2 regions of the Corynebacterium rouxii genome follow, and region 2 is predicted to be linked to the other one. Evidence: riboswitches for the same ligand, from Rfam matches in the RefSeq annotation. Region 2 holds a riboswitch; the other holds the start of a gene.
What was found. Region 2 has a riboswitch for thiamine pyrophosphate ahead of thiC (phosphomethylpyrimidine synthase ThiC). Riboswitches for the same ligand answer to the same signal wherever they lie in the genome.
Positions count from the first base shown of each region.

Region 1 (24,994 bases), 840 kb from region 2:
ATCGTGCGAAGGTGGACCAAAGCCTCAAGGCACGATTCCTCGAGGGTGGAAAAACTAGCGGAAGGGCTGTCTGCCCATAAAGTAAAACCAAAGCGGATGGCGTAGCTGGACGAAAGAACAACTGCGGTTGCTTCAACATCCACATCCCCTCCTAGTCGGCGTTGTTCGGGGAAGCACTCGAAATAATCGCTGACCAGCGTCTTAAAATTGATAAACACCTTGTGGTACAAGGCGTTGTAGTTAAAGCTGCGCTCTGGATTGTTATGTCGAATTGCTTTTCTGCGCCGGATTATTTCCCCACGGGTGTGGGGGTCGAAATCCTTGCCCGAAAAAACAAGGTTCATGTGAAGCCGAATAACGGCTTCGGGGAGATCCTCATGCGGATGGGAAAGGAATTCTTCTCGCAGCTGCGGCAGGATATCGACTTGGGTGTCGCCGAAGACGGCGTTTTCTTTGGAATCGAAGTAGTTGAAAAAGGTTCGTTTGGAGATTTCTGCAGCGGCACAGATGTCTTCGACGGTGACGTTGTCGAATCCGTCGCGAAGCACGAGTGCGGTGGCTGCATCTTCTACGCTTATGCGGGTTTTGAGTCGCTTAGTGGCTCTTAGGGATGTATCTGGTTGCGTACTCACAGCAAGTAAACCTAGTATAAAAGTGCACTGAGTGCAAAAAGATAGTTTATGTGTCTACAAAACTGCAGGTAAAAGAAAGTGCACCTCTCAGTCTGAAGATGACTAGGAGGTGCACTCTGTTGTCAGATGTGACAGGTTAAAGGCTTACTTGTCGCGATCGGTGTTGGCCATTGCGAGAACGTCGAGGCGCTTGTCGAGCTCTTCCTCGGTGAGCTTTTCACCATCAACAAAGCCCAAGTCGATGACAGTCTGGCGGATGGTCTTGCCTTCCTTCAGCGCGGTCTTTGCCACCTTTGCTGCAGCTTCATAGCCGATAGCTGAGTTTAGTGGGGTCACGATCGATGGGGAAGACTCAGCCAAGGTGCGCATGCGCTCCTCGTTTGGCTGGATGCCGTCGACAAGACGCTCTGCGAAAACGCGGGCGGTGTTAGCCAGCAGACGAGAGGACTCGAGGACGTTGCGGGCCATCATTGGAATGAAGACGTTGAGCTCGAACGCGCCCTGTGCGCCACCGAAGGCGATAGCTGCGTCGTTACCAATAACCTGAGCTGCAACCTGGGTTGCAGTCTCACAGAGAACTGGGTTGACCTTGCCCGGCATGATGGAAGAACCTGGCTGGAGGTCTGGCAGGTGAATCTCGCCGAGGCCGGTCAGTGGGCCGGATCCCATCCAGCGGATGTCGTTAGCAATCTTGGTCAAGGAGACGGCAATGGTGCGCATTGCGCCGGAGAACTCGACCAGACCGTCGCGGCTTGCCTGAGCCTCAAAGTGGTTGACGCACTCGCGAAGTTCGGAAACGCCGGTCAGCTTCACGAGCTCGACAGTGACCTTCTGGCCGAAATCTGCTGGGGTGTTCAGGCCGGTGCCCACAGCGGTACCGCCGATGGAGAGCTCGCCAAGACGTGGCAAGCAGGCCTCGACGCGTTCAATGCCAGCCTCAATCTGGCGTGCGTAGCCGGAGAACTCCTGGCCCAAAGTAACTGGAACGGCATCCATCAAGTGAGTGCGGCCGGACTTAACAACGTTCTCCCATTCGGCTGCCTTCTTAGCTAGGGAAGCGTGAAGAACCTTCAGGCCTGGGATGAGGTCCTTGACGGCTGCTTCGGTTGCGGCGATGTGGGTAGCGGTTGGGAAGGTGTCGTTGGAGGACTGGCCCATGTTGACGTGATCGTTAGGGTGAACCTCAACACCGTTAGCCTTAGCGATCGAGGCGATAACTTCGTTGGAGTTCATATTCGACGAGGTGCCGGAACCCGTCTGGAAGACGTCGATAGGGAACTGGTCATCGTGCTTGCCCTCGGCTACCTCGGTAGCTGCGGCGATGATTGCGTCGGCCTGCTCTGGAGCTAGAAGTCCGCGGTCTTTATTAACCTGAGCGCAAGCGGCCTTGAGCAGACCCATAGCGCGGATCTGTGCGGCTTCGAGGCCACGGCCAGAAATTGGGAAGTTTTCAACCGCGCGCTGGGTCTGTGCGCGCCAGAGGGCGTCGATAGGCACCTTAACTTCACCCATGGTGTCGTGCTCGATGCGGTACTGCTGCTCAGTCATAAGTTGTATCCACCTTTGTCAGTAGAAGGTTGCAGAAATCTGTGCGCGTGGTAGCTCGGGTTAGCGGGACACGTGCACGCATGCCTACCAGTATGCCCAAAAACCAAGCCAAATGTGGCAAAGATGTGGGAAATACTGCTGGTGTGAGATGAATCGAGGGGAACGGGGCTGCGTAAGCTAAGAGAAACACCCCGTTCACCTGTGCTTAGGGCAAGGATGCGGGGTGTGGGTGATAAAAATTACTTTTTAGGCGCCGCTACTTCCGTGGGGAAATTTGGGAGTAATCAACCACAGAGTATTCCTGCAGTTTGTGCAGCTTGTGGGTGGATTCGATGAAACGAACGGTGCCGGACTTGGAACGCATAACGAGCGAGCGTGTGGTTGCGCCGTCGGCACGGTAGCTCACGCCACGGAGCATGTCGCCATTGGTTACACCGGTGGCAACGAAGAAGCAGTTATCCGACGAGACGAGGTCATGGGTTCCTAGAACGCGGTTGAGTTCGTGGCCAGCATTGCGGGCCTTAGCGGCTTCGGCGTCATCCTTAGGTGCGAGTACACCTTGGATTTCGCCGCCCATGCACTTCATGGCGCATGCGGTGATGATACCTTCTGGGGTTCCACCGGTACCCATCATGATGTCGACTGAGTTGGTGGCTTGGGCAGCGGCAACTGCGCCGGCGACGTCGCCGTCGCGGATCAAGCGTACCTTGGCGCCTGCCTCACGAATATCCTTGATGAGGTTGTCGTGACGTGGGCGATCCAAGACAACAACGGTGACTTGGTCTGGTGCGATGCCTTTTGCCTTGGCGACGGCCTTGATGTTGTACTCGACCGGTGCGTTGATGTCGATGGTGCCAGCAGCTTCGGGGCCAACGGCGATCTTGCGCATGTAGAACACGGCAGATGGGTCGTACATGGAACCACGCTCGGAGGCTGCCAAGACAGAAATGGCGTTAGGGCGGCCTTCAGCCATCAAGGTGGTGCCGTCGACTGGATCAACGGCGATGTCTACTGCTGCACCTTCGCCGGTGCCGACCTGCTCGCCATTGAAGAGCATGGGGGCTTCGTCCTTTTCGCCCTCACCGATGACTACAACACCGTTCATCTGAACCGAGTTGATGAGCTTGCGCATGGCGTCGACAGCTGCTCCGTCACCCTCGTTCTTCATGCCGCGACCGACCCAGCGGCCAGACGCCAGTGCAGCTGCCTCGGTAACACGAACCAACTCGAGGGCGAGGTTGCGATCTGGAATCTCTGGGTTGAGGTTGGTCATAAGGGAATGCCTCCTGTGGATGACGATAAAAACTCAATAGTGGGAACTGCTTATATGGTGACGCGAACAGCATAGCGAGGGGACATGGGGGAGATCCTCGCGAACACACGGTTTTTGTCTACCTGCCTAATTGTTGCAAAGCTATGTGAGAATTTACCGGAAAACCACACCTTAAAGAGGGTAATTGTGATCTGCAAGGCAAAAAATCTTAAAGGTAACCTTGCAGACACTTTCGATTACTGCGGCTATACCCATGTACGCGTATCCGCTGATTAACGCGCACTCATGCCATACTGTTGTGCGTGGCTGTAGAAAAACCTCGCATTTACCAAGGCGCCCGGGACATCATTTTGTCGCTCGGCTCGATTCTGCTCATTGTTGCAGTGACCATCGGTTTTACTGGAATGTGCAGCTTCGATCGTGGGAATAAAGATAACGCCCCTATTCAACGAGTAGACGCCCGCACCTTCCTCGAAATGGAAGCGCGTGGGGCGGACTTCGCTGTGCGATATCCAGGCGAGATCGGGGGCTGGCAGGCCAACTCGGCGCGGCGCATGACTATCGCCAAAGCAAGTGCCCCAGTCGTGGGATGGGTTGTCAACAAAGACTCGTATGTCCAACTTACTCAAACAGGCGTAAGCAAAGACGATGTCATTAAGCGTTACGACGGCAACCTGCGCACCCGCTCCGGAGAGCATTCTCTAGGAGGGAAGGTAGTCGAGGAATATAGCTCTGAAGATAGAGACGTCCGTGACATTTGGGTCGTCGATCTAGGAGATGCACGTGTGATTGTCAGCGGTGCAGCTCCCCGTGAGGAATTCGATCGCGTAATCACCAAAATGATCGAGGCGAGCCCATTGCCTGGACCCGCCTCACAATAATCGCTGGTTTTACTGCTCTTGGCCTTGGGATGTCTCGCCCAAGGCTTTTTCTATGCGCTGTTGCGCACCGTTGAGGTGTTCTTCGCATCTTTTAGCGAGTGCTTCGCCTCGTTCCCAGTAGGCGAGTGATTCGTCGAGGCCCATTTGTCCTAGTTCAAGGATCCGGACGACTTCTACTAACTCATCGCGTGCTTGTTCGTAGGAGAGTTCTTCTACTGGTGCAAAGGCGTTGGTTCCAGTTCCTTGACCGATGATGTCATGTGGCATGAGGAGGTGCGTCTTTCTGTTGTATGTCTTAGTCTGCTGGAGTTGTTTGCATTGCAGCGGCGGTGATGGAGCCGTCGGCAACGCGGATGCGTAACTGGCTGCCAGGTGGCGACATTCCAATGGTGGTCACTACCTCGGGAGCGCTGCCGTCTCGGGGCACGACTTGGATGACTGCGTAGCCTCGTGCCAATGTTGCCGATGGCCCAAGGGCTGCGACTTGTTGGCGTAGCGACGCCACTGTGGCGTGTTCAGTGCTGAGCATGTAACGCATATCGCGCCGGATAGAAGCAATTGACCGAGCAATCTCATCGCGATGCAGCGTGATAGCACGTACGGGATCTGCAAGGGCTGGTCTACTGCGTACGGCGGCAAGTTGTTGGCGTTCTTTGTGGACCCAGCCGCGTAACGCAGCAGCGCTGCGGGAGCGAAGCTCGGCGAGGAGCTGGCGTTCAGCAGCAACATCTGGAACCACTTTTTTGGCGGCGTCGGTAGGCGTTGCAGCCCGAAGATCTGCGATGTTATCCAAAACGGGATTGTCTGGTTCGTGACCGATGGCAGACACTACCGGTGTGTGCGCTGCAACGACGGCACGTTGAAGTGCTTCCTCAGAGAAGGGGAGAAGGTCTTCCACTGAGCCACCGCCACGGGCAATGATGATGACGTCGATGCTGGGGTCGGCGTCGAGACGCTGCAATGCCTCAATGATTTCGGGCACCGCGCGCGCACCCTGCACAGCAGTATTGATGACGGTGAACTTCACTTCAGGCCATCTACTGTGGGCAACTGCTAGCACATCGCGCTCGGCGGCGGAGCCACGACCCGTGATGAGTCCAATGTTGTTTGGTAAAAACGGCAATGGTTTTTTCAACGTAGGATCAAAAAGCCCTTCGTTGGCAAGTTGCTGGCGCAGCCTTTCAATGCGTGCGAGCAGTTCACCCACGCCCACAGGGCGGATATCGGTGACCCATAAGGAAAAAGAGCCACGGCCCTCATAAAACGCCGGCTTACCGTATACCACTACGCGGTCGCCGTCTTGAAGCCGACTAGGCAATGAGCGCAGTAATGAAGTAGCGCAGGTGAGCTGCACGCTGGCTTCAGCTTCAGGATCACGCAGGGTGATATAGGAAAACTTCCAGCTGGGTTTCATATTTAGCTGGGTTATTTGTCCTTCAACCCACAGATGACCTAATCGCTCGATCCAACTTTTTACCTTGGAATTAAGCTCACGAACAGGCCATGCACTTTCAGGTGCATTCGGTTGTGCAGCCAAACCTTAAACCCCCTTCTTCATGGCGAGCAACAAACTGTATTCAACAGGAACCAACACACAAGCATACGGCAGGAGAGCACACTCAGTGGGACAGTAGTTTAAGCTGGTGTGCATGACTTCACCCGATCAGCTCACCGCTTCTGAGTCCGCTGACACCGCCTCCGCACACAAGCGTGTGCTTGTCGCAGCCCCACGAGGCTACTGCGCCGGCGTGGATCGCGCTGTCGAAACCGTCGAAAAGGCCCTAGAAAAATATGGCGCGCCCGTCTACGTGCGTAAAGAGATCGTCCACAATCGTTACGTTGTGGACACACTCGCCGAACGCGGCGCCATCTTTGTCGATGAGACAACCGAAGCTCCAGAAGGCGCCCACCTAGTATTTTCTGCCCACGGCGTCAGCCCCGCCGTACACAAAGAAGCAGAAGCACTGAGCCTGAAAACTCTTGACGCAACGTGCCCCTTGGTCACCAAAGTGCACAACGAGGTGAAACGGTTTGCACGCGACGGCTACCACATCCTCCTAGTCGGACACGAAGGCCACGAGGAAGTTGAAGGCACTGCAGGGGAAGCCCCCGACGTAACCCACCTTGTCGACGGAGTTGAAAGCGTGGACAAACTCCCCGAATTTCTTCACGACGAAAAACTTATCTGGCTATCGCAAACCACGTTGTCTGTGGATGAGACGATGACAATTGTGAAAAAGCTCCATGAGCGCTTCACACATCTTCAAGATCCTCCTAGTGATGACATCTGCTACGCCACACAAAACCGCCAAGTGGCAGTCAAAGCAATTGCTGCGGAATCAGATGTTGTTATCGTTGTAGGTTCCCAGAACTCCTCGAACTCCAAACGACTGGTTGAAGTGGCCTTGCAAGCAGGCGCGGGTGCTTCCTACCTCGTCGACTACGCTCACCAGATCGATGAGTCTTGGCTCGATGGCGCCACCACTGTGGGCGTGTCTTCTGGCGCATCCGTGCCAGAGATCTTGGTGCGTGGAGTGCTGGAATTCCTTGACGAGCGTGGCTTCCACGACGTTAAGGAGATTACTACTGCGGCAGAAAAGATCACCTTCGCCCTTCCTAGAGATTTGCGCCCTTCGCGCACGTAGAGCGACGCAAGAGGCGCCACACATGGGATATGCGTGGCGCCTCTTGCGTTATAACTTTCGACCTTAACTGTATAAGTCGTCGTCGAAAGTACGAGTCCTATGGATTTCTGGATCTGGATTTACTAGGCGACGAGTCAAATCACGCTCGGCGGCCTCACGCTGAGCTGCAGTACGTGTAGGCCTTGGCGCGAACGATTTAGCACCTGTTTGTTTCTGTTCTTGCCTACGCCGCATCAGCTCTTCAACAGTCACACTGTTGTCGCGGCGAGATCGGCTGCTGGCCCGAGTGCGCTGCGGTTTGCTGGAACGTTGTGCTTGGGTACGAGCCTTCGACGCTGCCGTATAATTCCGACGGTCAGTCTCGCTTTGAGCGCGTCGAGTTCGCTCCGCGATAGTGGTAACGCGCTTATATTTGCGTTTGAGAAGTGACACACGAAGATAAGCAATCAGTCCCGCACCGATGGTCGTTGCCGCTAGGAGGGGGAAATGCTCAGTAATGGGATAAACAGTAGTAATAAGCTGCGTTGTGCTAAAAGGCGTTCCTTCAGCCGCTGAGCTTTTGACAATGAGCCATGCTGTGGCAAGAATTCCTACGCCGAAAAATAGCGGCAGGCTTGCCACGAGGAGAAACAGGCCACTGGGAAGGGTAAGTAGCGCAGTAAACAGCGAGAAAGCAACAAAGATCGCGAGAAATGGCCATCCGACGCTGCCGGTTGCTTGAGAAATAAGCAGCCCAGTGACCATCGCGGCTGTCATAAGAACAAGAGAAGACCACAAGGAGATGCCAAAAAATTGGTCATTGGCATAGGTGGTGTGTGCCTGGCTGTGGCGTTTATGTTCTGTCTTGTTCTGCACGGATGTTTATCCTACTCAAGGGGATCTGTGGTTGGGAACTTTTGCTGTGGGCGTGTGCCCCAGAAATCAGGGCTTATGGAACAGGTGTGTGAGGTCGCTAATTTTGGCTTTTAGGCTCTGCAACACGACAGCGTGCTCGTCTTCCGGTTGAGGTTCTGCGTCTCTAGGAGGGGGAGAGGACTGCTTATAGTGAGATTTTAGTTTTGCTGCGATGAGTTCTTGGTTTTTTTGTTCGCCGAATTTTCCGGTGATGGAGCCTGCCCGTGTAACAAATTTGATGTCGTCGGCGGTTTTTTCACCGGCTCGTAGCGCTGTCATGTCTTGGAGGTAGCGGAATAAGACGGCGATCATGGCTGCGGTGGGCACTGCGAGGAAGGCCCCGACGATACCGAAGAGGCTGCCGCCGAGGGTGACGGATACCAAGACGACCACTGGATGCAAGTTCATGGCGCGAGATTGCAGGATGGGGGAAAGCACATTGCCTTCGAGCTGTTGGACTGCGAGCACAATGATGAGTGTGATCACGGCCTTGGTAAGGCCTAAGGACACAAGTGCTACGAGGACGGCGAGAGTTCCTGCGACAAAGGCTCCGACGATGGGGATGAATCCAGCGATGAAGGTGAGCACCGCGAGTGCGAGTGCCATGGGTACGCCTAGGAGGAGAAGGCCGCCGCCGATGGCTACGGCGTCGACAAGCGAAACAAGTGCTTGGGCGCGTACGAATCCGCACAGAGTGATCCACGATCGTGCGAGGAGCTCCGTGAGGTGCCAGCCTGCGCGCTTTCCGACGATTCCACGTACCCATGGCAGGAATTTTTCGCCGTCTTTGAGGAAGAAGAAGGTTAAAACGAGGACTACGCCGAGGGTGACGAGTACGGATGTTGCCACTCCTAGTCCAGAGAAGATTTCACCAGCGATGGTGCCGCTTTTACTTTGGAACCATCCGGCGGCGGCATTGATGCGGTCGTTGAGTTCTTCAGAATCGAGGCTTAGCGGTGGTCCTTGTAGCCATAGTTGGATCTTTTGGATTCCTTCGAATGCTTGGAAGTAAAGGGTTTGAGATTGTCGTCCTACATCTGGGGCGATAATCCAGATCAGGAACCCAAAGAACCCAAAGCTGGCCAAGATGCTTATCAGCGCAGCGAAACCACTGGGTATGCCTTTGCGACGCATCCAGATTGTTGGTGGCCATAGTACGGTGCAGACGATGAGTGCCAGAATGACGGGCAGTATTCCGCGCCAGACCTGCTTGAGTAAATACCAAGTAGCAAATGCGGTGGCTGCAATGATGAGAATGCGGATACACCAAGTGGAGAGAACTTTAACGCCGTGCGCTATGACTTCTGAGCGGTCGATGCGGGCGTGGTCGTCGTGGGGAGACATGGCCTCGAAGACATCGGTTGCCTCGGTAAAAGATCCGGTGTTCTCGGCATGAGGTGGTGTCGAGCTTGGTGCGGATTCTTCTGGGGTGGGAATGTCGGAAGTCACAGCAATTATTGTGCCTCATCGCATGCGTTAGCGTGGAGAGCAATGCCCAAGGGGGGATGGCTTTTTCTATGCCATCCCTCGTGGGTGCTAAGAGGTGTGCTCTTGAGCAATCAGTACGTCGTCAGTGGCGAAGTCGTGTTCGCCGAGGATTCCTGAGGTTTCATCGGGATGTTTGATCAGGGTGATGAGGGCGAGTACGAGTCCGCCCCAGATGACGATGATGAATAAGAGCATCATTAGGATAGCTGCGGTAGACATTAGTGCAGTTCCTCCTTGCTGTATTGCTCGATCGCAAAGCCCGCGATACGACGTTTCCCGTGTTTTCCGTGGTCATATTTTTGCGGCTTATTAGGAGTGCGCTCTTTTTCCGTCTCTACGCCGAAATCGGACCCCGGTGGGCCGTCGATAGGCGTGTTACGAGGCCAGCCAATCATCGACATGACGATGGAGCTGACGATGATGAAGGCGATGACGCCCCAGCCGAACCAAGCAACTTGAGTACTGGTGTATCCGCCATAGGGCTCAGAAATCAGGCTGGCTAGTTCTTGGAAGAGGGTAAAACCTAAAACCAACGTGGTCACATTGACCACACAGATACGCCAGAGCGTGCCTACGCGGAAAGACGACACCATGTTCAGGTGCAGAGAGAATTCATCGATTCGACGCAAGATCCAGTCGATAATCACAATGCTGATGAGTGCGATGGCAACAATGCCGACATTGTTGGTGAACTTATCCATGATGTCCAACGTGGCCAGGCCTGACGTAGTAGCAAATAAGACAATGGACAAGCACGCCATGAGGATACCCACGGTTACTGCCGTTGCTTTCCTTGACAGGTTCGTTTTATCTCGTACGCCAGAAACCACAACCTCTAGGAGGGAAAAGAGGGAAGTAAAACCAGCCACGGTAAGCGAACCGAAGAACAAGATGCCAAACAGGGCTCCAAATGGCATTTGATTAATGATGGTGGGGAACGCGACGAACGCTAGACCAATTCCGGATGTTGCTACCTCGTTGACGGCAACATGCTGTTGAGTTGCCATAAAACCCAAGGTGGCAAAGACGCCGATTCCTGCGAGCACTTCGAAGGAAGAGTTAGCGAAGGCTGTCACTAGACCGGTGCCGGTGAGGTTGGAGCGTGGCTTGAGGTAGGAGGAGTAGGTGAGCATGATACCGAATCCCACGGAGAGCGAGAAGAAGATCTGCCCGTAGGCTGCTACCCATACGGTGGGGTCTTTAAGTGCTTCCCAATGTGGGGTGAAAAATGCGTTGAGGCCGGTGGCGGCGCCGTCGAGGAAGAGGGCGCGAATGACCACGATGACAAACAGCACGGTGAGGATAGGCATGAAGACCTTGGACACTCGACCGATGCCAGCATCTACTCCCATAGCAAGGACGATGATCGCTGCGATCCATACTAAGGCGAGGGTAATGGTGATGGGGCCTACGAAGTCGGTGGAAAACGTTGCGGTTTTATCGAACTGGAGGAAGTCACCAAAGAAGTATGCGTTGGGATCATCACCCCATGCCTGGTTGATGGACTTGACGGTATAAAGCGCTGCCCATGCGATGATCGCGGCGTAGTAAATGGTGATAAAGAAGGCGATACCGAGCTGGATCCAGCCACCGACTTCTGCCCACCGCTTGATACGTCGAAACGCTAACGGCGCTGAGCCACGGTAGCGGTGGCCGATGGCAAAGTCGAGGAACAGCAGTGGGATTCCGGCGGTGAGAAGCGCGATGAGGTAAGGCAAGAGGAACGCTCCGCCACCGTTTTGGTAGGCCACATAGGGGAATCGCCAAATATTGCCCAAGCCAACAGCCGAGCCGATGGCAGCGAGAATAAAGACCCAGCGTGAGGAAAACACCTCACGGCGCTGGCCTTGCTCACGTGTGCTTGTCATGAGCGCACCTTTCGTACAAACACCCAGACGCTCAGTGCGCGGTGTGAAGGAATGCAAAACGAGCCTCTCTTTTTCCGTGGGGAATCATTGCGGCTGAAAAGGTGGTGCTGCCGAAGTTTCTAGGAGAGGGTAAATAAGGTATGCCCTATGGGTGAGGTAACCTTGCGAGGGAGTGAGGTGTATTAAAGGTAACACCTTTTATCCCGTTGTGTGAGATTTTTCAAGATAATAATCTCATTTTTGCGGGAGTGGATGTTAAGCGTTGCGACGCTATCTGTGATAGCTCCCCCTGATGTACGTGCACAGCGCTGGTGGGGAGCCATTTTGCTGCCTGCTTGCTAGGATGATCGTTCGTGAGCCTTACACTTGGAATCGTCGGCCTGCCCAATGTTGGCAAGTCCACGCTATTTAATGCCCTTACCCGCAACGACGTTCTGGCGGCGAACTATCCCTTCGCAACCATCGAGCCCAACGTTGGTCTTGTCGAGCTTCCGGATGCTCGCCTGAACCGTCTCGCAGAAATCTTCCAATCGGAACGCATCTTGCCTGCTACGGTCTCCTTTGTTGACATCGCCGGCATTGTGAAAGGTGCTTCTGAGGGTGAAGGCATGGGCAACGCCTTCCTAGCGAATATCCGCGAGGCAGACGCCATTTGTCAGGTCGTTCGCGCATTTGCTGACGACAACGTGATCCACGTCGACGGCCGTGTTGATCCCAGCTCAGATATCTCTGTGATCAATACCGAGCTGATCTTGGCAGATCTACAAACAGTAGAAAAAGCGCTGCCTCGTCTTGAAAAAGAAGCCCGCAAGAACAAAGATCTTGCTGAAACCGTGGAAGCAACCAAGAAGGCACAGGCCATCCTTGAAGACGACCGCACCTTATTCGCAGCATCCAAGAACGGCGAGATTGATCTCGCCCTGGTCCGCGAACTACACCTCATGACGGCTAAGCCTTTCCTCTACGTCTTCAACTCCGATGAAGAAGTACTGACCGACGATGCCCGCAAGCAGCAATTGCGTGACCTCGTAGCCCCTGCCGAGGCCGTCTTCCTCGATGCTAAGACTGAGACTGAGCTCCTCGAACTCGACGAGGACGAAGCCCTCGAATTGCTCGAGTCCGTTGGCCAAACCGAACCTGGTCTTGCCACGCTCGCAAAAGCCGGCTTTGCAACCTTGGGCCTTCAGACCTACCTCACTGCAGGCCCCAAGGAATCACGTGCATGGACGATCAAACAGGGATCTTTGGCACCTCAGGCTGCTGGCGTGATCCACACCGACTTTGAAAAGAAATTCATCAAGGCCGAGATCGTTTCCTTCGATGATCTCGACGCTGCAGGTTCCATCGCTGAAGCCAAGGCTCAGGGCAAGATGCGTATGGAAGGCAAAGACTATGTCATGCACGACGGCGACGTGTGTGACTTCAAGATCGGTGGCTAGAAACCATAGCTGTTAAAAAACCGCGCACCTCCTAGAGAAAAGGAAGGTGCGCGGTTTCTTTTGCGGGGACGGTTTTAGTGCTTCTTCCTGTGGAAGGGCACGATAACTGCCACCACGATAAAGCCCAAGATGAGGCCGAAGATCAGCGATCCCACTGTTTCTGTTGTCCACGCCACGGCGCCACCTAGGTGTTCCACGTTATGCACCAAGTGATGGATTACATCGTGGGGTGCATGCCACAGGTTGAGCGAATCTAACCCGCCGATAACGATATGGCCGCCAACCCAGAGCATGGCGAGCATACCGATGAAAGAAATAGCGTTGAGAACCACAGGCATGGCCTTGACAAGTCCGGCACCGAAGGCGCGAGCGGCACCGGAGTCTTTATGCTGATAGAAGATTCCTACGTCGTCGAGTTTGACTAGGAGGGCGACGGCTCCGTATACCACGGCTGTAATAAAAATACCGACTGCAATAAGAACGGCCGCTTCCATCCAGATGGTTTGGTCTGCGACTTCATTAAGCGAGATCACCATGATTTCTGCAGAAAGGATCAAGTCGGTGGTGATAGCACCACGCACAAGCGTGTTTTCGTCCTTTGCGCCGGCTTCTTCTTCGCTGGAATGTTGTTTTCCGGTCACCATCTCCCAGACTTTTTCAGCACCCTCGAAGCACAAGAATGCGCCACCTAGCATCAAAATGGGGGTGAGTGCCCAGGGGGCGAGCGCGTTGAGTAGGAGGGCGATGGGCAAGATAATGCACAGTTTGTTTACCAGCGAGCCTTTGGCAATACGCCAAATGATGGGGAGCTCTCGGGCGGGGGTAACACCGCGGACATATTGTGGGGTGACGGCTGTGTCGTCAACAACTACGCCCGCTGCTTTGGCGCTGGTTTTTGCCGCTGCTGCAGCAACATCGTCGACGCTTGCCGACGCGGTGCGCGCGATCAGCGCAACATCATCTAAAAGGGCAGCTAGGCCACCGGCCATGGGAAACCTCAATTTCGCTTTGCGACATGGTCAACTTTCCTCCTAGTCTACGTTGCAGAACTGCTCTATTGTCGGTGGCATGCATATTGTGATCGTTGGTGCCGGCGCAGTCGGCGGGTTTTTTGGTGGTTTGTTGCACGAATCGGGCACGAAGGTCACTTTTGTTGCCCGTGGGGAATCGCTGGACGCGCTGCAGCGCCGCGGCATGAGGCTTCACGACGCCTCCGGTGTGCGCGACATTCGCGTTCCAGTGGTAGAAGACCTAAGCCACGTCCCCGACGCCGATGTGGTGATTTTGGCGACTAAGACCTTAGGCAGCGTAGATTTGCCTAAAAATCTTCCCAAGAATGCCGTGTTGGTTACCACTCAGAACTCAGTGGAAATGCCCCACATCGCTGTAGAAGCGCTGGGTGTCGACCGAGTAATACCAGGCGTGGTACGTAGCTTTTTAACCAAGCGTGGTCCAGCCGAAGCCGAGTTCTCAGGCGGGATTTTTACGTTCACCTTCGGGAGCATGAGCGAGGTGACGCGTGGGGTCGTCGATAAGCTGGCCCATGCCTTAGAACGTGCCGGTATCGAGCCTGTGGTACACCCTGCGATCATGACCGACATCTGGTTCAAAGCGATGTTTGTTACCTGTTTTGGTGCTCTAGGTGCGCTGGTCAATCAACCTTTAGGAGTGGTACGAACCACCTACCGTGATGATTTCGAGGCTCTCATCCGCGAGGTTGTAGCAGCCGGTCAAGCACATGGGGTGGATTTTCCCGAAGATGTGGTTGATCGTGTGTTGGCGTTTGCCGACGCTCAGCCGGAGGGTGCCACCAGCTCTATGCAGCGTGATCTTGCCGACGGCCTTCCTAGTGAGCTCGATGCTCAAGTTGGTGCTGTAGTGCGCATGGCCCAACGCGTCGGTGTTGATGCTCGCCTCCATCACCTTGTGGGCAACGTACTTTCTCATAACCAAAACGCCTGAGTATGCTTTAAACGCACATATCTTATAAACCACGGGTGCTGGACGGCAGAGAAATGCCACAAAGCTGAGACAGAGCGAAAAATACGTGCACGCCCTGAACCGTCGAACCTGATCCGGGTAATACCGGCGATAGGAAGAATAATGAACCGATCGAAGAATTCTTGGCGCGTCATTGACATCGTGATCGCCTCCGTCATTGCTATTGCAACCGGTCTGCTGTTTTGGGTGTGGAACACCATCGGCTATGCGTGGTACTCAGCTGCCGATGCTTTCACCCCTGGCTTTGGCGGTATCGCTGTGGGAATCTGGCTCATTGGTGGTGTTTTAGGCGGCCTGATTATTCGTAAGCCTTTTGCAGCTATCTACGTCGAACTCATTGCTGCCTGTGTGTCCGCAGGTATTGGCAACCAGTGGGGAATCGAGACGATTTACTCAGGTCTTGCGCAAGGCCTAGGAGCTGAACTCGTGTTCGCCTTCTTCCTCTATCGACGCTTCGGACTGCTCGTTGCAGCGCTTTCTGGCGTAGGAGCAGCCGTCGGTGCCTTCGTCCTCGAGCTTTTCACTTCCGGAAACCTTGCTAAAACCGCTGCCTTTAACCTGACCTACTTAGGCAGCATGGCTATTTCTGGTGCGATACTTGCCGGCGTGTTCGGCTATCTCCTAGTCAAGGCGTTGGCAGGAACTGGAGCACTGGACCGTTTTGCGGCAGGTAGGGAATCCCGCGCGCTGGTCTAACCATCGTTTCTCTATCTGATTTTTCTTGTACACCAAAAACTTGCGGCCGCTGTGACCACCACAGTGGCCGCAAGCCATATATCAGGGTGGGTGAGCTCAATAGCCATCGCCGCGCCAAACAATGGAGCCCGTTGCGCAATCGCCAGCACGATAGCGGCAGCAACCAACGCCATGACCGCGTGCGGGGCACCAAAAAGGACCGCGACGCACACGCCAGCGGCCGCGCCAACAGCAAGCGAGGGAGTAAGCACACCGCCAACGGCTCCCGCACGAATGCACACAAGCGTGGCCGACATTTTGACTAGGAGAAGTGCACACGCCATCAAAGCGGTGATGTCCGTGCCAAAGGCAACATCGAGTACGAGCTGGCCGTTGCCATGAACCGCAGGAAACCACGTTCCCACCGCATACGTGGTCGCAAGTGCTAGCGGAAGAGTAATCACAAGCCAAGGGCCGGTATAACGACGTTGGAGCTGAGTGACCGTCAGACGACGCCACACCACAGCAACCACTGTGGCAACAATAGTCACGACTAGGAGGGGGAGAAGGTCATTTACTCCTAGAGTTTCGTGGGGAAACGCATACAGCGGCGCTGGAACCACGGGTGCGGCGACTGCGGTGGCGATTGTGCATACTGCGATGGTGGTAGCAACGGTGGCGCGATCGCGTCGCACGGGGAGGAGCTCGAGGACGAAGAGCATTCCGGCAATGGGTACGTGGTACATGGCTGCAAGACCGGCGCCGGCTGCGGCAGCGAGCAACCGGTTACGACGTTGAGCATCGGCGTCGGTACGGGTGTGGATGATGCGTTCTGCGATAGCGGCGGCTAGTTGTCGGGGTGCTTGTTCTTTGCCGAGGGAGGCACCGGCGGTGACAATGAACAGTTGTAGGAGGGCGTCGGCAAGCGTGCGCCACCAAGGCAGCTGGGTTTCGGTAGACAGCGCTGTGGTAACTGAGACGATGGGGCCGCGCCGGCGTAGTGCCCACCAGCAGATTCCTGCTAGTGCTCCTACTCCTAGGCTAATCACTGCCATGGTGGATTGGGTGACGTGGGCGAGCTGGTGTTCTGCGGTGTGAAGGAGGAGTGTGGTGAGGATCCCGATGAGCCCGGTGGCTGCGCCGACAGCGATGACGCCGGTGATTTCTTTAATGATTGCGTTCCTACTCACCTTTTCAGAATGACACATCGGCGCGTTCCGACTACGATCAACGCCGGTGCACACACGAGATGCCCGGGTGCCATGTGCTTGCTGTACATGGCTGAGACGGCTGTTTTGCCGAACCGTAGAACCTGATCTGGGTAATACCAGCGATAGGAAGACTTCATACTGTGACTGATCATGTCATCGCCCATGCGTTTAGTTTTCGGCATGCGAGTAGGCGCAATCCTGCACTTGTCGATCTTACGTTCAGGATTCCCCGTGGGGAACGAGTTTTGCTTTTAGGCGCATCTGGGTCCGGTAAATCAACATTGCTGGCTGCTATCGCAGGTGTTTTGGCTGATGAGGACGGCGAGCATAGTGGCGAACTTGAAGTATCGGGAATCCCCAGCATGGTGTTGCAGGACCCAGATTCGCAGGTAATTTCCTCCCGTGTGGGCGATGATGTGGCCTTTGGATGCGAGAATATGTGCGTTCCGCGCGATCAGATTTGGACGCGAGTTACCCAAGCATTGTCGCTGGTGGAGCTCGATTTACCGGTGGATCATCCCACATCTGAGCTCTCTGGTGGCCAAAAACAACGCTTGGCGCTTGCAGGTGTGATCGCTATGGGGGCAGACATTGTGCTTCTCGACGAGCCCACCGCCAATCTTGATCCAGAGGGCGTTAAGGAGGTGGTGTCGAACATCAGCAGGGTAGTAGATACAACCGGTGCGACCATGATCGTCGTGGAACATCGTGTGAGCACATGGCTCGATCATGTTGATCGCATTATCGCACTAGGACCTGATGGCAGGGTACTTGCCGACGGCCCCGCCCGCGACGTGATCGCCACCCACGGCCGCGAGCTCAGCGAATTGGGAATCTGGGTACCAGAAAACGATCCCGAACTGCCACCGGCGCTGCATTCTACGCATACCGAAACAGTGATACGTGCGCATGAACTTACCGTTGGCTGGAACCACCCGCTAGGAACGTACAGCTTTGATATTCCCGCTGGTGCCTCCACAGTAATCACCGGTGCTAATGGAAAAGGAAAATCTACCCTCCTACTTACCCTTGCAGGGCTGCTGCCCGCACATGGTGGACGTGTCGAGGTCGCTGCTGCCATCGCCCGTGGTCTAGGGCCAAACCCATTGTGCTGGAAATCCAAAGAGTTGAGCTCACGGTTTGGATTTGTGTTTCAAGATCCTGAGCACCAATTCGTTGCCGCAACAGTTCGTGAGGAAATGCGCGTGGGGCTTCGCGATCCCCAAGACTTCGCTAGGGCTGACATGCTCCTAGAGCGGCTTGGTCTTGATCATTTAGCTGAGGCCAACCCTTTCACCTTGTCGGGCGGGCAAAAACGCCGACTATCCGTAGCAACCATCTTGGTCAACACACCTGATGTGGTGTTCCTCGACGAACCCACCTTTGGGCAAGACCGCACGACTTTTATCGAACTAGTCACACTGCTGCGAGAACTAGCCGATGCTGGCACCACGGTTGTGTCTATCACCCACGATGAGCTCTACCGCCGCTACTTGGGCGATAAGGAGATCGCACTATGAACCTTCTCAGCGCCACTAATCCCGTTACCCGAGTCGCAGCACTCATGTTGTTGACCACCCCGCTATTACTCAGCGTCGATGTTGTATCAGCGGCCGTATCCCTAGTACTAACGATTGTGCTGTCACCACTTGCAGGAGTTGGAGTGGGCACGCTGCTGCGTCGAGGGTTCCCGCTTCTCATTGCAACGCCCATCGCCGGAGTATCTATGGCGCTCTATGGCCGCCCCGAAGGACACGAATACTTCTCCTTCTTGTTCGCCCATATCACCGATAATTCCCTCCAACTCGCCGCAGCCATCATGCTCCGTGTGCTGGCGGTGGGGCTACCCGCTGTCGTCCTACTGGCACACATCGACCCCACTGAACTAGGAGATGGGTTGGCTCAAATCCTGCGCCTGCCACACCGTTTCGTTATTTCAGCTGTAGCAAGTACTAGGATGATCAGCCTTTTTGCTAGAGACTGGCAGTCGATGCGACGTGCGCGCCGGGTGCGGGGTATCGACGATTCGAATCGAATTCGCTCGGGTTTTTCTATGGTGTTTGGGCTGTTGGTGTTGGCTATTCGTCGTGGCTCCAAGTTGGCTACTGCCATGGAGGCGCGCGGTTTTGGTCGGCGACCAGAACGGACATGGGCACGGGAATCCACCGTGGGTGCCGCTGATGCGATGTTGTTGCTGGTGTGCTTGGCAGCGTCGACAAGCGCGATCGTGGCGGCGGTCGTTACGGGAAGTTTTAGGTTTCTCGGCGCATGATCGTGCTTATCGACGGCCCCTCCGGTTCTGGGAAAACCACCTTCGCGGGATTTCTTGGGGAGATTTTAGGAATGCGTATTGTGCATTTTGATGATCTGTACCCAGGATGGCATGGGTTGGCTGCTGGAGTTGAGATTGTTACTGCCCTCCTAGAGGGGGCGGGAGGGTATCACCGTTGGGACTGGGAGAACGACACCGCGGGGCCATGGGTGGAAGTGTCCGAACGGAATCTTATTATCGAGGGGGTGGGAAGTCTTGCCCCCAGCGTTGTTCGGGCGGCGCGACAGCACGGTTCAGTATTGACCATGCTGTTTGATGGCCCTGAGCAGATACGACGGCAAAGGGCGCTTGCCAGGGATCCTTTTTATGAACCATGGTGGGATATGTGGGCTGCGCAAGAAGCTCGACATTTTGCGACGGTAGAGACGCCGGATGTGACACGGGTATTCTTGGCGGGGGCACTTTAGGGGGTGATCATGTCGACGCTACGTCCTTATTGTGAATGTAATCACGTCTTATTAAAAATGCAGGTCTAAGGTATTTTTAATGAATTAAACCTATTGTTTGATAGTTTTAGTGACCTGAAGGGGTCTTTATGGCTTAGCCGTGATGTGCGTTACGGGATAGGATCTTGCTCAAGCAACGATAGTTTCCCTCTAGCCATATGCGCGGATGCTGTTGCGAATGATGTCCACATCCCTTGGGAGGTCTCACATGACGCTAAAGAAGACTTTCGCCGTTGGCATGACCGCGGCACTAGCTCTAGGCCTGACTGCCTGTTCTTCGGATTCCTCGTCCGGAAGCACTGGCGGCTCGGGTGACAACTATGTTTTGGCAAACGGATCAGAGCCACAAAACCCTCTGATTCCGGCCAATACGAACGAGACCGGTGGTGGCCGTGTCATCGACATCATCTATGGTGGTCTCGTCTATTACGACACCAACGGAAAAGCCCATAACGAGCAGGCAGAGTCCATCGAGCTTGAAGGCGATCGCACCTACAAGATCACCTTGAAAGATGACCTGAAGTTCTCCGATGGTACCCCAATCAAGGCAGAGAACTTTGTTAAGACGTGGAACTATGCTGTCGCCAACGATCAGCTCAACGCCTCCTTCTTTGAAGGTATCAAGGGCTTTAAAGAAGGTGTCAAGGAGCTCGAAGGCCTCAAGGTAATCGACGACAAGACTTTCACCGTTGAGCTTGCTCAGCCAGAATCCGACTTCCCATCCCGTCTGGGTTACTCTGCTTTCTTCGCACTGCCAGATGTAGCTTTCGACGACATGGCGGCATTTGGTGAAAAGCCAGTATCCTCCGGTCCTTACAAGCTAGCGGAGTGGAACCACAACGAGTCTTTGACCATTGTTCCTAACGAGGAATACCAGGGTGATCGCAAAGCGAAAAACGACGGTGTGAAGTTCGTCTTCTATGCCTCCCAAGACGCTGCATACTCCGACCTGCTTGCAGGCAACTTGGATGTTCTCGACCAAATTCCAGACTCCGCATTCGCCACATATAAGGATGAGCTAGGCGATCGCGCGGTTAACCAGCCGGCAGCTGTCTTCCAGTCGTTCACCATTCCAGAAAAGCTGGAGCATTTCTCCGGTGAAGAAGGTGCACTGCGCCGCGCAGCAATCTCTCACGCAATTAACCGTGAAGAAGTCACCAAGACCATCTTCCAAGACACCCGCACCCCAGCTAAGGACTTCTCCTCGCCAGTCGTAGACGGCTACAAGGAAGGTCTGAAGGGCTCTGAGGTAGTCAAGTTTGATTCCGCAAAGGCAAAGGAACTGTGGGCTCAAGCTGACAAGATCTCCAAGTTCACCGGAGAATTCACTATTGCTTATAACTCTGATGGTGGCCACCAGTCGTGGGTTGATGCAGTAGCAAACCAACTCAAGAACAACCTTGGCATTGCGGCTAGCGGTAAACCATACCCAGACTTCAAGTCGCTTCGCGATGAAGTCACTAACCGCACCATTACCGGAGCATTCCGTACCGGTTGGCAGGGTGACTACCCACTGCTCGGTAACTTCTTGCAGCCTCTCTACGCTACGAACGCAAGCTCCAACGGTGGTCAGTACAGCAACCCTGCATTTGATGCCAAGTTGAAAGAAGCAGCAGGCGCTAAGTCTGTTGAAGAAGGCCTCAAGCTTTACCAAGAAGCAGAAGAAATCCTCTTCAAGGATCTGCCTGTAATCCCACTGTGGTACGCAAACGTCAACGGTGGCTCTTCTGACAAAGTCTCCAACGTGATCTTCAACTGGAAGTCCGTTGCAGCATACGAACAGATCACCAAGGGATAACACTCCTGCCCGTGAACTCCGTCGTGAGCCCCGCGTGTGGTGACGCGGGGCTCACGACGGATCTAGATGTTGAAATAAGGAACCACATATGTTGCGTTATATCGGGCGCCGATTGCTCCAAATGATCCCAGTGTTCTTTGGTGCAACCCTTTTGCTCTACGCACTCGTCTTCTTGATGCCCGGCGATCCAGTAGCCGCCCTCGGTGGTGACAGGGGCTTATCCGAAGCAGCCCGCGCTCGCATCACAGCCGAGTACAACTTGGACAAACCCTTCCTCGTTCAATACTTGCTCTACATTAAGGGCATCTTCCAACTGGACTTCGGTACTACATTCTCCGGTCGCCCAGTGGCAGAGGCTATGGCTCATGCATTCCCCGTCACCATCAAACTAGCCGTGATGGCCCTTATCTTCGAGGCCGTCTTTGGTGTGATTTTCGGTGTCATCGCGGGTATGCGTCGCGGTGGTTTCTTCGACTCCACCGTGCTGGTGCTTTCGCTCCTCGTTATTGCAGTGCCATCCTTTGTGATTGGCTTTGTATTCCAATACTTTGTCGGAGTGAAGTGGGGATTGCTCCCCGTCACCGTCGGCTCAAATGTCTCGGTGAAGTCACTGCTTATGCCGGCCATCGTATTGGGCGCGTTGTCTTTTGCCTATGTTGTTCGTTTGACAAGGCAGTCCGTATCGGAAAACCTGACTGCCGATTACGTGCGTACTGCGCGGGCTAAAGGTTTGAAGGGGTCGACCGTGACGATGCGCCACGTGTTGCGTAACTCGTTGATTCCCGTTGCTACATACTTGGGTGCCGACTTAGGCGCTTTGATGGCCGGTGCCATTGTCACTGAGGGCATCTTTGGTATTAATGGTGTTGGTGGAACTATGTACCACGCCATTTTGAAGGGCGAACCGACCACTGTGGTGTCCTTCACCACTGTTCTTGTGATCGTCTATATCATCGCCAACTTGGTCGTGGACTTAATCTACGCCCTGCTCGACCCAAGGATTCGCTATGCATAACAACAACATTTCCCGTCGTGGCCAAGAGCATTTCGTTTCCAGTGTCGACGAAACCGGCCTAGGTGCTGTCGACGCCGTTGCTGATGAGTCGGCACCAACCTCCTTGTGGGGCGAAGCATGGACCTACTTACGACGCCGCCCTTTGTTCTGGATTTCAGCAGCTTTGATCTTCATTGCTTTGCTCATGGCAATCGTGCCACAGCTTTTCACCTCCACGGACCCGCAGTTCTGTGAACTGGGCAAGTCGTTGGCAAAGCCAGCACCTGGTCACCCCTTTGGTTTCGATCGTCAAGGTTGCGACATTTACTCCCGCATGATTTATGGTGCACGCGCGTCCGTTGCCGTAGGCGTGCTCACCACCATCGCAGTCGTACTGATCGGCACTACGATCGGTTCCGCAGCAGGCTACATCGGTGGTTTCTTAGACACCTTGCTGTCGCGTCTGACAGATATTTTCTTCGCTGTGCCTCTCGTGCTCGCCGCCATCGTTGTGATGCAGATGTTCAAAGAGTCTCGCTCCATCATCACTGTTGTTGTGGTGCTCGCTTTGTTCGGTTGGACCAACATTGCCCGCATTACTCGCGGTGCGGTGTTGTCCACTAAGAACGAAGAATTTGTTACCGCTGCTCGCGCGGTTGGTGCCTCAAGGTGGCGTATTCTCACCACTCACGTACTTCCTAACTCCGCAGCACCCATCATCGTGTATGCCACTGTGGCATTGGGCACTTTCATCGTGGCAGAGGCAACCTTGTCCTTCTTAGGAATTGGTTTGCCACCGAGCATTGTGTCGTGGGGTGGCGACATCGCCAAGGCGCAAGCGTCGCTACGCACACAGCCCATGGTGCTGTTCTATCCTGCCGTTGCCCTTGGCCTTACCGTCTTGAGTTTCATCATGATGGGCGACGCCGTCCGCGACGCCCTCGATCCAAAGTCTAGGAAGCGATAATCATGTCTGAAAAAAATCAACAGCCGCTTCTAGAGATGCGTGATGTTCGCATCGCTTTTACATCCACCACCGGAACCGTTGAAGCAGTCCGTGGAATTGATCTAACTATTTACCCAGGACAATCCGTGGCAATCGTCGGTGAGTCTGGATCGGGTAAATCTACAACGGCGATGTCCATCATCGGGTTGCTGCCAGGCACCGGCAAAGTGACCGATGGACAGATCATTTTCGATGGTCAAGACATCACCACATATAGCGAAAAACAAATGCAGGAGCTGCGTGGCTCCCACATTGGTTTGGTGCCACAGGACCCGATGAGCAACCTCAACCCTGTGTGGCGCATTGGTACGCAGGTGAAAGAATCCCTCAAAGCCAACAACGTGGTGCCGGGCTCCCAAATGGACGAGCGCGTAACGCAGCTATTGGAGGAGGCGGGGCTTCCCGACGCTGCCCGCCGCGCCAAGCAGTACCCACACGAATTTTCTGGTGGTATGCGTCAGCGCGCCTTGATCGGTATCGGCCTCGCCGCACGTCCTAAGCTCTTGATTGCCGACGAGCCGACCTCTGCTCTCGACGTCACCGTGCAAAAGCGTATCCTCGATCACTTGGAAAATCTCACCCACGAGCTAGGCACCGCGGTGCTTTTCATTACCCACGACCTTGGCCTAGCTGCCGAGCGTGCAGAGCACCTCGTGGTCATGCACCGTGGTCGTATCGTGGAATCAGGCCCGTCGCTTGATATCTTGCGAAACCCTCAGCACCCCTACACCCGTCGATTGGTCAAAGCTGCACCATCACTGGCATCAGCGCGCATCCAATCTGCTCAAGAAAAGGGCGTTGAAAGCTCGGAGATCCTTGCAACGGAAAAGAAGACCGATGAGGAAATTATCCGTGTTGAAAACCTCACCAAGATTTTCAACGTTCGCGGCCAACGCGGAGACAAAGCTGAACTCAAAGCAGTTGATGACGTCAGCTTCAGCCTGAAAAAGGGCACCACATTGGCGTTGGTGGGTGAGTCCGGATCCGGAAAAACCACCGTGGCCAACATGGTGCTCAACCTCATCGATCCCACGACGGGCAAGGTCTATTACAAAGGCACCGATCTTTCCACACTAGGAAAGAAGGAGCTTTTCGACATGCGCCGTAAGCTCCAAGTGGTGTTCCAGAACCCTTATGGTTCTTTGGACCCGATGTATTCGATTTTCCGCTGTATCGAAGAACCCCTCCTAGTGCACAAGGTGGGCAGCCGGAAAGAGCGGGAGAAGCGCGTCGCTGAGCTGCTTGATATGGTTGCTATGCCACGCTCTGCGATGCGTCGCTACCCGAATGAGCTTTCCGGTGGTCAGCGCCAGCGTATCGCTGTCGCACGAGCGCTCGCGCTGAATCCTGAGGTGATTGTGCTCGATGAGGCAGTTTCGGCTCTTGACGTTCTTGTTCAGAACCAGATTCTGCAGCTGCTGGCCGATCTCCAACAGGAGCTGGATTTGAGCTACTTGTTCATCACCCATGACCTTGCAGTTGTGCGTCAAACAGCAGATCAAGTCGTGGTGATGCAAAAAGGTCGCGTCGTAGAACAAGGAACCACCGATGAGTTGTTCCTCAACGCACACGAAGATTACACCCGTGATCTGATCAACTCTGTTCCAGGTCTTGGCGTTGAGCTCGGTACGGGAGAAAACCTGTAATTTCCTCTTAGTGACGGATTAGAGCTGCCATGAAATAGGCCTGCTTGCATGGACGCACCAATTGGTAGGTAAAAGCAATGTGTTTGTTCGTTGCTGAGTTACGCGCCACCCGTAATCACTAACAATTAATTAGTCCTGTTCGTGCAGTTTGTGTAAGTGATGATTAGGACCTTTAGAAGGCGGTCGTGTCAAAGATGTTGGAAACGTACAACCGTGT
Region 1 is NZ_LR738855.1:869,044-894,037, forward strand. It holds gene CIP100161_RS04480 (TetR/AcrR family transcriptional regulator) at 1-632, opposite strand, end outside; gene CIP100161_RS04485 (class II fumarate hydratase) at 777-2,180, opposite strand; gene glpX (class II fructose-bisphosphatase) at 2,437-3,453, opposite strand; gene CIP100161_RS04495 (DUF4245 domain-containing protein) at 3,756-4,334, shown strand; gene CIP100161_RS04500 (exodeoxyribonuclease VII small subunit) at 4,344-4,601, opposite strand; gene xseA (exodeoxyribonuclease VII large subunit) at 4,630-5,871, opposite strand; gene CIP100161_RS04510 (4-hydroxy-3-methylbut-2-enyl diphosphate reductase) at 5,984-6,979, shown strand; gene CIP100161_RS04515 (DUF6542 domain-containing protein) at 7,043-7,834, opposite strand; gene CIP100161_RS04520 (AI-2E family transporter) at 7,901-9,322, opposite strand; gene metS (methionine/alanine import NSS transporter subunit MetS) at 9,410-9,580, opposite strand; gene CIP100161_RS04530 (sodium-dependent transporter) at 9,580-11,229, opposite strand; gene ychF (redox-regulated ATPase YchF) at 11,583-12,668, shown strand; gene CIP100161_RS04540 (DUF808 domain-containing protein) at 12,743-13,657, opposite strand; gene CIP100161_RS04545 (2-dehydropantoate 2-reductase) at 13,737-14,630, shown strand; gene CIP100161_RS04550 (ECF transporter S component) at 14,772-15,365, shown strand; gene CIP100161_RS04555 (chloride channel protein) at 15,377-16,552, opposite strand; TPP riboswitch at 16,589-16,701, shown strand; gene CIP100161_RS04560 (ABC transporter ATP-binding protein) at 16,696-18,075, shown strand; gene CIP100161_RS04565 (energy-coupling factor transporter transmembrane component T family protein) at 18,072-18,827, shown strand; gene CIP100161_RS04570 (nucleoside/nucleotide kinase family protein) at 18,824-19,294, shown strand; gene CIP100161_RS04575 (peptide ABC transporter substrate-binding protein) at 19,542-21,131, shown strand; gene CIP100161_RS04580 (ABC transporter permease) at 21,220-22,146, shown strand; gene CIP100161_RS04585 (ABC transporter permease) at 22,139-23,092, shown strand; gene CIP100161_RS04590 (dipeptide ABC transporter ATP-binding protein) at 23,095-24,777, shown strand.
Region 1: it holds a riboswitch for thiamine pyrophosphate, as region 2 does, so the genes downstream of both, CIP100161_RS04560 (ABC transporter ATP-binding protein) here and thiC (phosphomethylpyrimidine synthase ThiC) in region 2, are expected to answer to the same signal.

Region 2 (7,644 bases):
CTGACGGGTTGTGTTCTGGGGATTGTTTTGGTGATTGCGCAGACTACTCGAGGTGGTAAGCGGGGGTGAGATAAGGAGTTTATCTAGGGGCGTCTCGTGTTTGCATGAGGCGCCTCTTTTTTTGAGAAAATCCTTATCACACAAACCACACAAATAACATGAAACCCAGCAGTTAGCTGCAGTTTCTTGGGTTGACTGCTGGTGGGGAGCAATGTGGTTATCGGCTGTCACAAGAGGCGACATGAGGCTACTGGGGTGGTCTGGCACCTCAATTTTGGGCGGAGAATAGTGCACAGCTGTTCTGAGTTATCCCCAGATTTTTGTAATTATCCACCAAAATTTCACAACTTCTGGAGTGTGAACACAGCGCTGATCGTGTGAAAAAGATTCCACAGCAGTTATCCACAATGTGGATAATTACATGTGTGTTGTTCACAGGGTAGTGATCGAATAGCTGTGTGTTCGAAGTGTGCGACCTGCTATTTTCCACAAGATTTCGAACAAATCCGCAGGTGGGGAAGAAGTGCACAACTTTATCCACAGGGTGTGGATAAAGTCTGGGGATAACTTCCATCCGTGTAATTCCACAATTTCTTCCACAGCCTGTGGATAACTTTTGGTGATAGATGTTCACAAGTGGTGGATAACTTGTGAGTAAACTTCACATCTGGTGGTTCTGGCCTAAAAAAGGAGCGCTGTGCCGTGCACTCTAGGTATAAGGGCACAGGTCAACGTCATGGACTTGTTCAGCTGTGGAGTGACTGTTTGTGCAGATAAATAGCTACTTTTGAGCAAGAAGTGGCTGTGGGGCGATAAGAACTCGCACGTTACGCTATTAGCTGAGAAAAATTAAGGTTCTGGTGGGTGTTGTGGAAGTTTCTAGAAACCGAGTGATTGAGGGGCATGACCGGTCTGGGACGCACCCCTAGACGCTTTGCTAAAACTGCAGGTCGTCTCACGCTTTGGTGATATTGCTACCCCCATCGGAGTGGGGTGTGGCGGCACAATGTTGGGTGCGTGTTCTAGGTTAGTGAGTGTCCCCCCGCGGGCGCCCGAGCACGGGCTGAGATTGCGCTGATGCTGTGCAAGCACCGTTTGAACCTGTCTGGTTAACACCAGCGAAGGAAGAGAGGAGCGCGAGCCTAGTGTCGGCAGCCTCAGCTAATTCAGTTACCAATCCATCTGCTTGGGAAAACTCCGAGATCCATCCGAAGCACTCCTATTCGCCGATCGTTTCCGGCGACCTTGAGGTTCCAGAAACAGAGATTCAGCTTGACGATTCTCCTACCGGCCCCAATGATCCAGTTCGGATCTATCGCACCCGCGGCCCTGAGTGCGATCCCACGGTGGGATTGAAGCCGCTGCGTGCACAGTGGATTGACAATCGTGAGGATACGGAAGAATATGCTGGCCGTGAGCGGAATTTGGCTGATGATGGTCGTTCCGCGCTGCGTCGTGGCGCAGCGTCACTGGAGTGGAAAGGTGTGAAGCCCACGCCACGACGCGCCAAGCAGGGTAAGCGCGTGACTCAGATGCACTATGCGCGCCAGGGCATTATTACGAAGGAAATGGAATTCGTGGCGCTGCGCGAGCACATGGACCCAGAGTTTGTGCGCAGTGAGATCGCCCGTGGTCGTGCGATTATTCCGAACAACATTAACCACCCGGAATCGGAGCCCATGATTATTGGTCGAAAGTTTCTGACCAAGATCAACGCCAATATCGGTAACTCCGCGGTGACCTCGAGCATCGAGGAAGAAGTATCCAAGCTGCGGTGGGCTACCCGCTGGGGTGCAGATACCGTGATGGATTTGTCTACTGGCGACGATATCCACACCACCCGCGAATGGATTATCCGTAACTCCCCAGTGCCTATCGGTACGGTACCGATCTACCAAGCGTTAGAAAAGGTCAATGGTGTGGCTGAGGATCTCACCTGGGAGATTTTTCGCGATACCGTCATTGAGCAGTGTGAACAAGGCGTGGACTACATGACCATTCACGCCGGTGTGTTGCTTGCCTACATTCCGCTGACCACCAAACGCGTAACCGGAATTGTGTCCCGTGGTGGATCCATCATGGCTGGTTGGTGCCTTGCGCACCACAAGGAGTCCTTCCTTTACGAACACTTTGATGAGCTGTGCGAGATTTTCGCGCAGTACGACGTCGCTTTCTCGCTGGGTGATGGTCTGCGCCCTGGTTCTGTTGCTGATGCGAATGATGCCGCCCAGTTCGCGGAGCTGAAAACCATTGGTGAGCTGGCTCGCCGTGCGTGGGAATACGATGTACAGGTCATGATCGAGGGTCCAGGTCACGTTCCGCTGAATATGGTGCAAGAAAACAATGAGCTGGAGCAAAAGTGGGCTCACGATGCGCCTTTCTACACTCTTGGCCCATTGGTGACTGATATTGCGCCAGGCTATGACCACATCACCTCGGCAATCGGAGCTGCTCATATCGCTATGGGTGGTACGGCGATGCTGTGTTATGTGACCCCCAAGGAACACTTGGGTCTGCCTAATCGTGATGATGTGAAAACCGGTGTGATTACTTATAAACTCGCAGCTCACGCGGCCGATGTGGCTAAGGGGCACCCTGGTGCTCGTGCGTGGGATGACGCGATGAGTAAAGCACGTTTTGAGTTCCGTTGGCATGATCAGTTCGCGTTGTCGCTCGATCCAGATACCGCGATTGCTTACCATGACGAAACGCTTCCGGCGGAGCCGGCAAAGACTGCGCACTTCTGTTCCATGTGTGGTCCGAAGTTCTGCTCCATGCGCATTAGCCAAGATATTCGTGACATGTTCGCTGACAAGATCGCTGACTTAGGCATTCCGCAGGTTGGCGGCGACGTAGAGGCTGGCATGGCGGCAAAGTCTGAGGAGTTTGTGGCCCAAGGATCGCAGCTTTATAGCGAGGTGCGTGATAATGCTGCCCACGCCTAGGTGGGGTCGAGACTTTGATCCGCGGTGCTACTTTGTCACCGGCACGGGCTCTGTGGATCACATTGTCGACGTAGCGCACCAGGCGGCACGCGCCGGCGCTGGGCTCATCCAAGTGCGCAGCAAACCCATTGCTGCCCGTGACCTGTACATTCTTGGCCGTGAGGTAGCCCGCGCGGTGGTGGAGGTTAATCCTCGCACCCGCGTGCTTATCGACGACCGCGTGGATGTTGCCCTTGCGTTAATGAACGACGGCGAGCACATCCACGGGGTGCATGTTGGCCAAGACGATCTTCCGGTGCGCCATGTTCGCGCCTTGTTGGGTGATAACGCCATTATTGGGTTAACCACGGGCACACTGGAGTTAGTTCGTGCATCGCGCCACGTTGCCGAGGTGATCGACTACATTGGTGCCGGCCCATTTCGGCCCACCCCGACAAAAGATTCTGGGCGGGCACCTGTAGGTCTTGCGGGGTATCCGTCACTGGTTGCTGAATCATTGGTGCCAGTTGTTGCCATTGGGGATGTTCGCCCCGAAGATGCGGCCGATCTTGCCGCAACGGGGGTCGCTGGTGTGGCAATCGTGCGCGCATTAATGAACTCGCAGGATGTAGCTGCCGATGTAAACCTCGTATTGAAAGGTTTTGCACAATGAAAATAGCTGTTGTAGGTGGTGGGATCGTAGGGCTAAGTACCGCCTTTGAGCTCAGTGTCCGCGGGCATACCGTTCACGTATTTGACCCCAACCCAGCAAGCGGGGCCTCACACTTTGCCGGCGGAATGCTCGCCCCCGCCGCCGAAGTACAGTTCCAACAAGACCCGCTGTTTCCCCTAATGCGGCGCGCCGGGGAGCTGTGGCCGGACATGGTGCGTCGGGGAGCGCAGCATACCAACCTGCCTATGGGTTATCGCACAGAAGGTACCCTCGTTGTGGCAGCCGATCGTGCGGATGCAGAACATCTTAAACAATTGCACACAACCCAAGAGGCAGCCGGAATGGACGTTCGCCCCATCACTACCCGACAGGCCCGTGACCTCGAACCGGCATTAGGGCCTCGGCTATCGGCGGCCGTACATATCCCCAATGACACCCAAGTTGCACCACGTGTATTCCTCACCGCACTACTCGACGCCCTCCACGATTGTGGGGTAGAGGTAGTAAAAGAAAAAATCACTGACCTTGAACCCCTATACCAACAATTCGATATTGTTGTCCTCGCAGCAGGCCTCGGCGCACAACACCTAAGCCCCATACCGCTAGCTCTACGGCCCGTGCGCGGCGACATCCTACGAGTACAAACAGAACCAAGGGCAGTCAACATGGTTGTACGTGGTTGGGTCAACGACCGCCCCATCTACATCATCCCGCGCGCAGACGGCGAAATCGCCATAGGTGCCACCAGCCGCGAAGACGAGCGTGATTTGCCCAGTGTAGAAGGGATATACGACCTACTCCGCGATGCCGTACGCGTAGTCCCGAGCATCGTCGATAGCTCCCTTCTAGAAGCCAACGTAGGGATACGCCCCGGCACGCCCGACGACCTCCCATACCTCGGGTGGGCATCAGACCGACTCATTATCTCCACCGGATACTTCCGCCACGGTATCTTGCTCTCAGCACTCGGCGCCCACGTCACCGCATGCCTTATCGACGGTACCGACCCCGGCATCGACCTCACAGCATGCGCACCAGATCGACACCGCAACGAAAGGGAAGCAACCCATGAACATCTACATTAACGACACTCCCACCATTATAGAATCACCCCAGCTCACTACCATTATTAGCAACCACTGCAACGGAATCCGCTCAGGGATCGCCGCAGCCATCAACCAACGCGTGATACCCCGCTCACAATGGGATACCACCACAGTCACCGCAGGCGACCGCCTCGACATTCTCACCGCAGTGCAGGGAGGATAACATGCTCACCATTGCAGACCGCAGCTTCCAATCCCACCTCATCATGGGAACCGGCGGCGCAAGCTCATTCGACACCCTAGAAAAATCCCTCATCGCCTCCGGAACCGAACTCACCACCGTAGCGATGCGTCGACACGCCGCCCATACCGGAGCTCACGGTGAATCCGTCTTCGAACTCATGCAGCGCCTCAACATCACCCCGCTGCCCAACACCGCAGGCTGCCGCACCGCCCGCGATGCCATCCTCACCGCACAACTCGCCCGCGAAGCACTCGACACCTCATGGATCAAAGTGGAAGTCATCGCCGACGATATCACCCTGCTCCCCGATGTCCTCGAACTTATCGACGCCACCGAAACCCTTACCAACGACGGATTCACTGTCCTCGCCTACACCTCCGACGACCCCGTAGTCGCACAACGACTCGAAGACGCCGGCGCCGCCGCAGTCATGCCTTTAGGGTCACCCATCGGAACCGGACTCGGCATCCTCAACCCGCACAACATCGAACTCATCTGCTCACGTGCCACAGTCCCCGTACTCCTCGACGCCGGCATCGGAACCGCCTCCGACGCCACCCTCGCCATGGAACTCGGCTGCTCAGGCGTACTCCTCGCCAGCGCCATCAACCGATGCATCAACCCCATTACCATGGCTACCGCCATGAAACACGCTGTCGAAGCAGGACGACTCGCGCGCGAAGCCGGGCGCATACCGCGCCGGGAGCATGCGGTGGCGTCGTCAAGCTTTGAGGGGCTTGCCTCCTGGGCGGACGAGGTGCTGTGATGCTCGACGAGCTGGAACGCCAACGCGTAGCCCGCCAACTGCGGCTACCTGGTTTTGGGATTGAGCAGCAAGAACGGCTCAACAAAGGGCGAGTGCTGGTGATCGGGGCTGGGGGGCTGGGTAGTCCCGCGTTGCAATCCCTTGCGGCGGCTGGGGTGGGGTCGATTCGACTCGTGGATAACGACACTGTGGATGTGTCCAACATTCAACGCCAGATCCTGTTTGGTGTTGGGGATGTGGGGAAACCCAAAGTCCACGTCGCTGCCGAAAGATTGCGTGCAATTCAACCCGGTATTCGTATCGACGCCCGCACCGAACGCCTCACCGCGCACAACGCACACGAACTCGGCGAAGGCTGCGATGTGATCCTCGACGGCTCCGACACCTTTGCTACCAAATTCCTCTGCGGTGACCTTGCCGAGATAACAGGCATACCGCTCGTCTGGGGCAGCGTACTGCAATTCGAAGGACACATGGGCGTATTCGCCTGCGAGGTAGGGCTACGGGACCTGTTCCCTGAAGCCCCCACCCAAGGCCTCAACTGTGCCGACGCAGGTGTACTCGGCGCTACCACCGCCGTGATCGCCAACCTCATGGCCACTGAAACCATCAAAATCCTCGCCGGAATCGGAACCGTCCAACCGGGAGCTATCACTACCTACAACGCTTTGACCAGCACATTTCGCACATACACTGTGGGGCGTGACCCCCTTCGGCCTGCAGCACGCACACTTCACACATGGGAGCTTCCCAACGAATACGAACTTATCGACGTTCGCGAACCCCACGAAATAGAACACACCCCCAGTGGTGCGCACATCACCCTGCCACAATCCATGTGGAGTGACACCACGACGATCCAGCATGTACTCGACCACATCACCACAGATGATGTGGTGGTCGTCTGTGCCTCCGGCATAAGAAGTGCCGCATTTATCGAACAATTTGCGCACCTCAACCCACGCATCACCTTCCACAACGTCCCCGGCGGAATCAACGAACTCCCATGAACCCACACATACTCACCATCGCAGGATCCGACCCCTCCGGCGGGGCCGGAATTCAAGCAGACCTCAAATCCATCATGGCAGCCGGCGGCTACGGTATGGCAGCAATCACCGCCCTGACCGCGCAAAACACCTGCGGAGTTACCGCAATACACACCCCACCCACGGAGTTTCTCAGCGAACAACTCCGTACCATATCCGACGACATCACCATCCATGCCATCAAAATCGGCATGATCGGATCCCCTGATGCGGCCACCGCCATCGCCACATGGCTTGACCAGCTACACCACACACCCATCGTGGTTCTCGACCCCGTCATGGTAGCCACCTCCGGATCGGTACTCGGCCAACGCCACTACTTCGAACCCCTGCTACACCATGCCACTGTGATCACCCCAAACCTGCCGGAGCTCGCAGTCCTAGCGAACAACCACGACCCTGAACAGGCTGAACACACCGCACGCAGCCTCGCAAAACAATACGACTGCGCAGTGCTGCTCAAAGGTGGACACCGACACGGAACCGACGACCTTGGCAACACCTGGATTACTGTCGACGGGCCTCAATTTCACGCCCCCAGCCCACGCATCCACACCACCAACACCCACGGCACCGGCTGCTCGCTCTCCTCGGCACTTGCCACCCGCCTTGCTATCGAATCTCCAGAACCCGCCCTCCATTGGGCTACTACCTGGCTCAACGGGGCAATCGCCCATGGCAGTGACCTCAACGTAGGTCACGGCAACGGGCCTGTCGACCACAGCTACCGGCTAGGGGAATACTCAGCTAACTGCAACAACTGCTGATCGTGGAGATCCTCCAACCACAACACAATCGAATCATAAGGAGCATCAGCCGGAACGCACACCCCAAGAATTCCCGCAGGTCCACTTTCAACATGACACCCCAACTCTAAAAGTGGATCAACCACGTTCGGACATTGGTCGCTAGTTAATATCCGCAACGTGCGACCACCACCGC
Region 2 is NZ_LR738855.1:35,843-43,486, forward strand. It holds gene CIP100161_RS00210 (rhomboid family intramembrane serine protease) at 1-69, shown strand, start outside; TPP riboswitch at 1,035-1,145, shown strand; gene thiC (phosphomethylpyrimidine synthase ThiC) at 1,146-2,945, shown strand; gene CIP100161_RS00225 (thiamine phosphate synthase) at 2,929-3,597, shown strand; gene thiO (glycine oxidase ThiO) at 3,594-4,682, shown strand; gene thiS (sulfur carrier protein ThiS) at 4,666-4,866, shown strand; gene CIP100161_RS00240 (thiazole synthase) at 4,868-5,653, shown strand; gene CIP100161_RS00245 (ThiF family adenylyltransferase) at 5,653-6,663, shown strand; gene thiD (bifunctional hydroxymethylpyrimidine kinase/phosphomethylpyrimidine kinase) at 6,660-7,469, shown strand; gene CIP100161_RS00255 (DUF4265 domain-containing protein) at 7,427-7,644, opposite strand, start outside.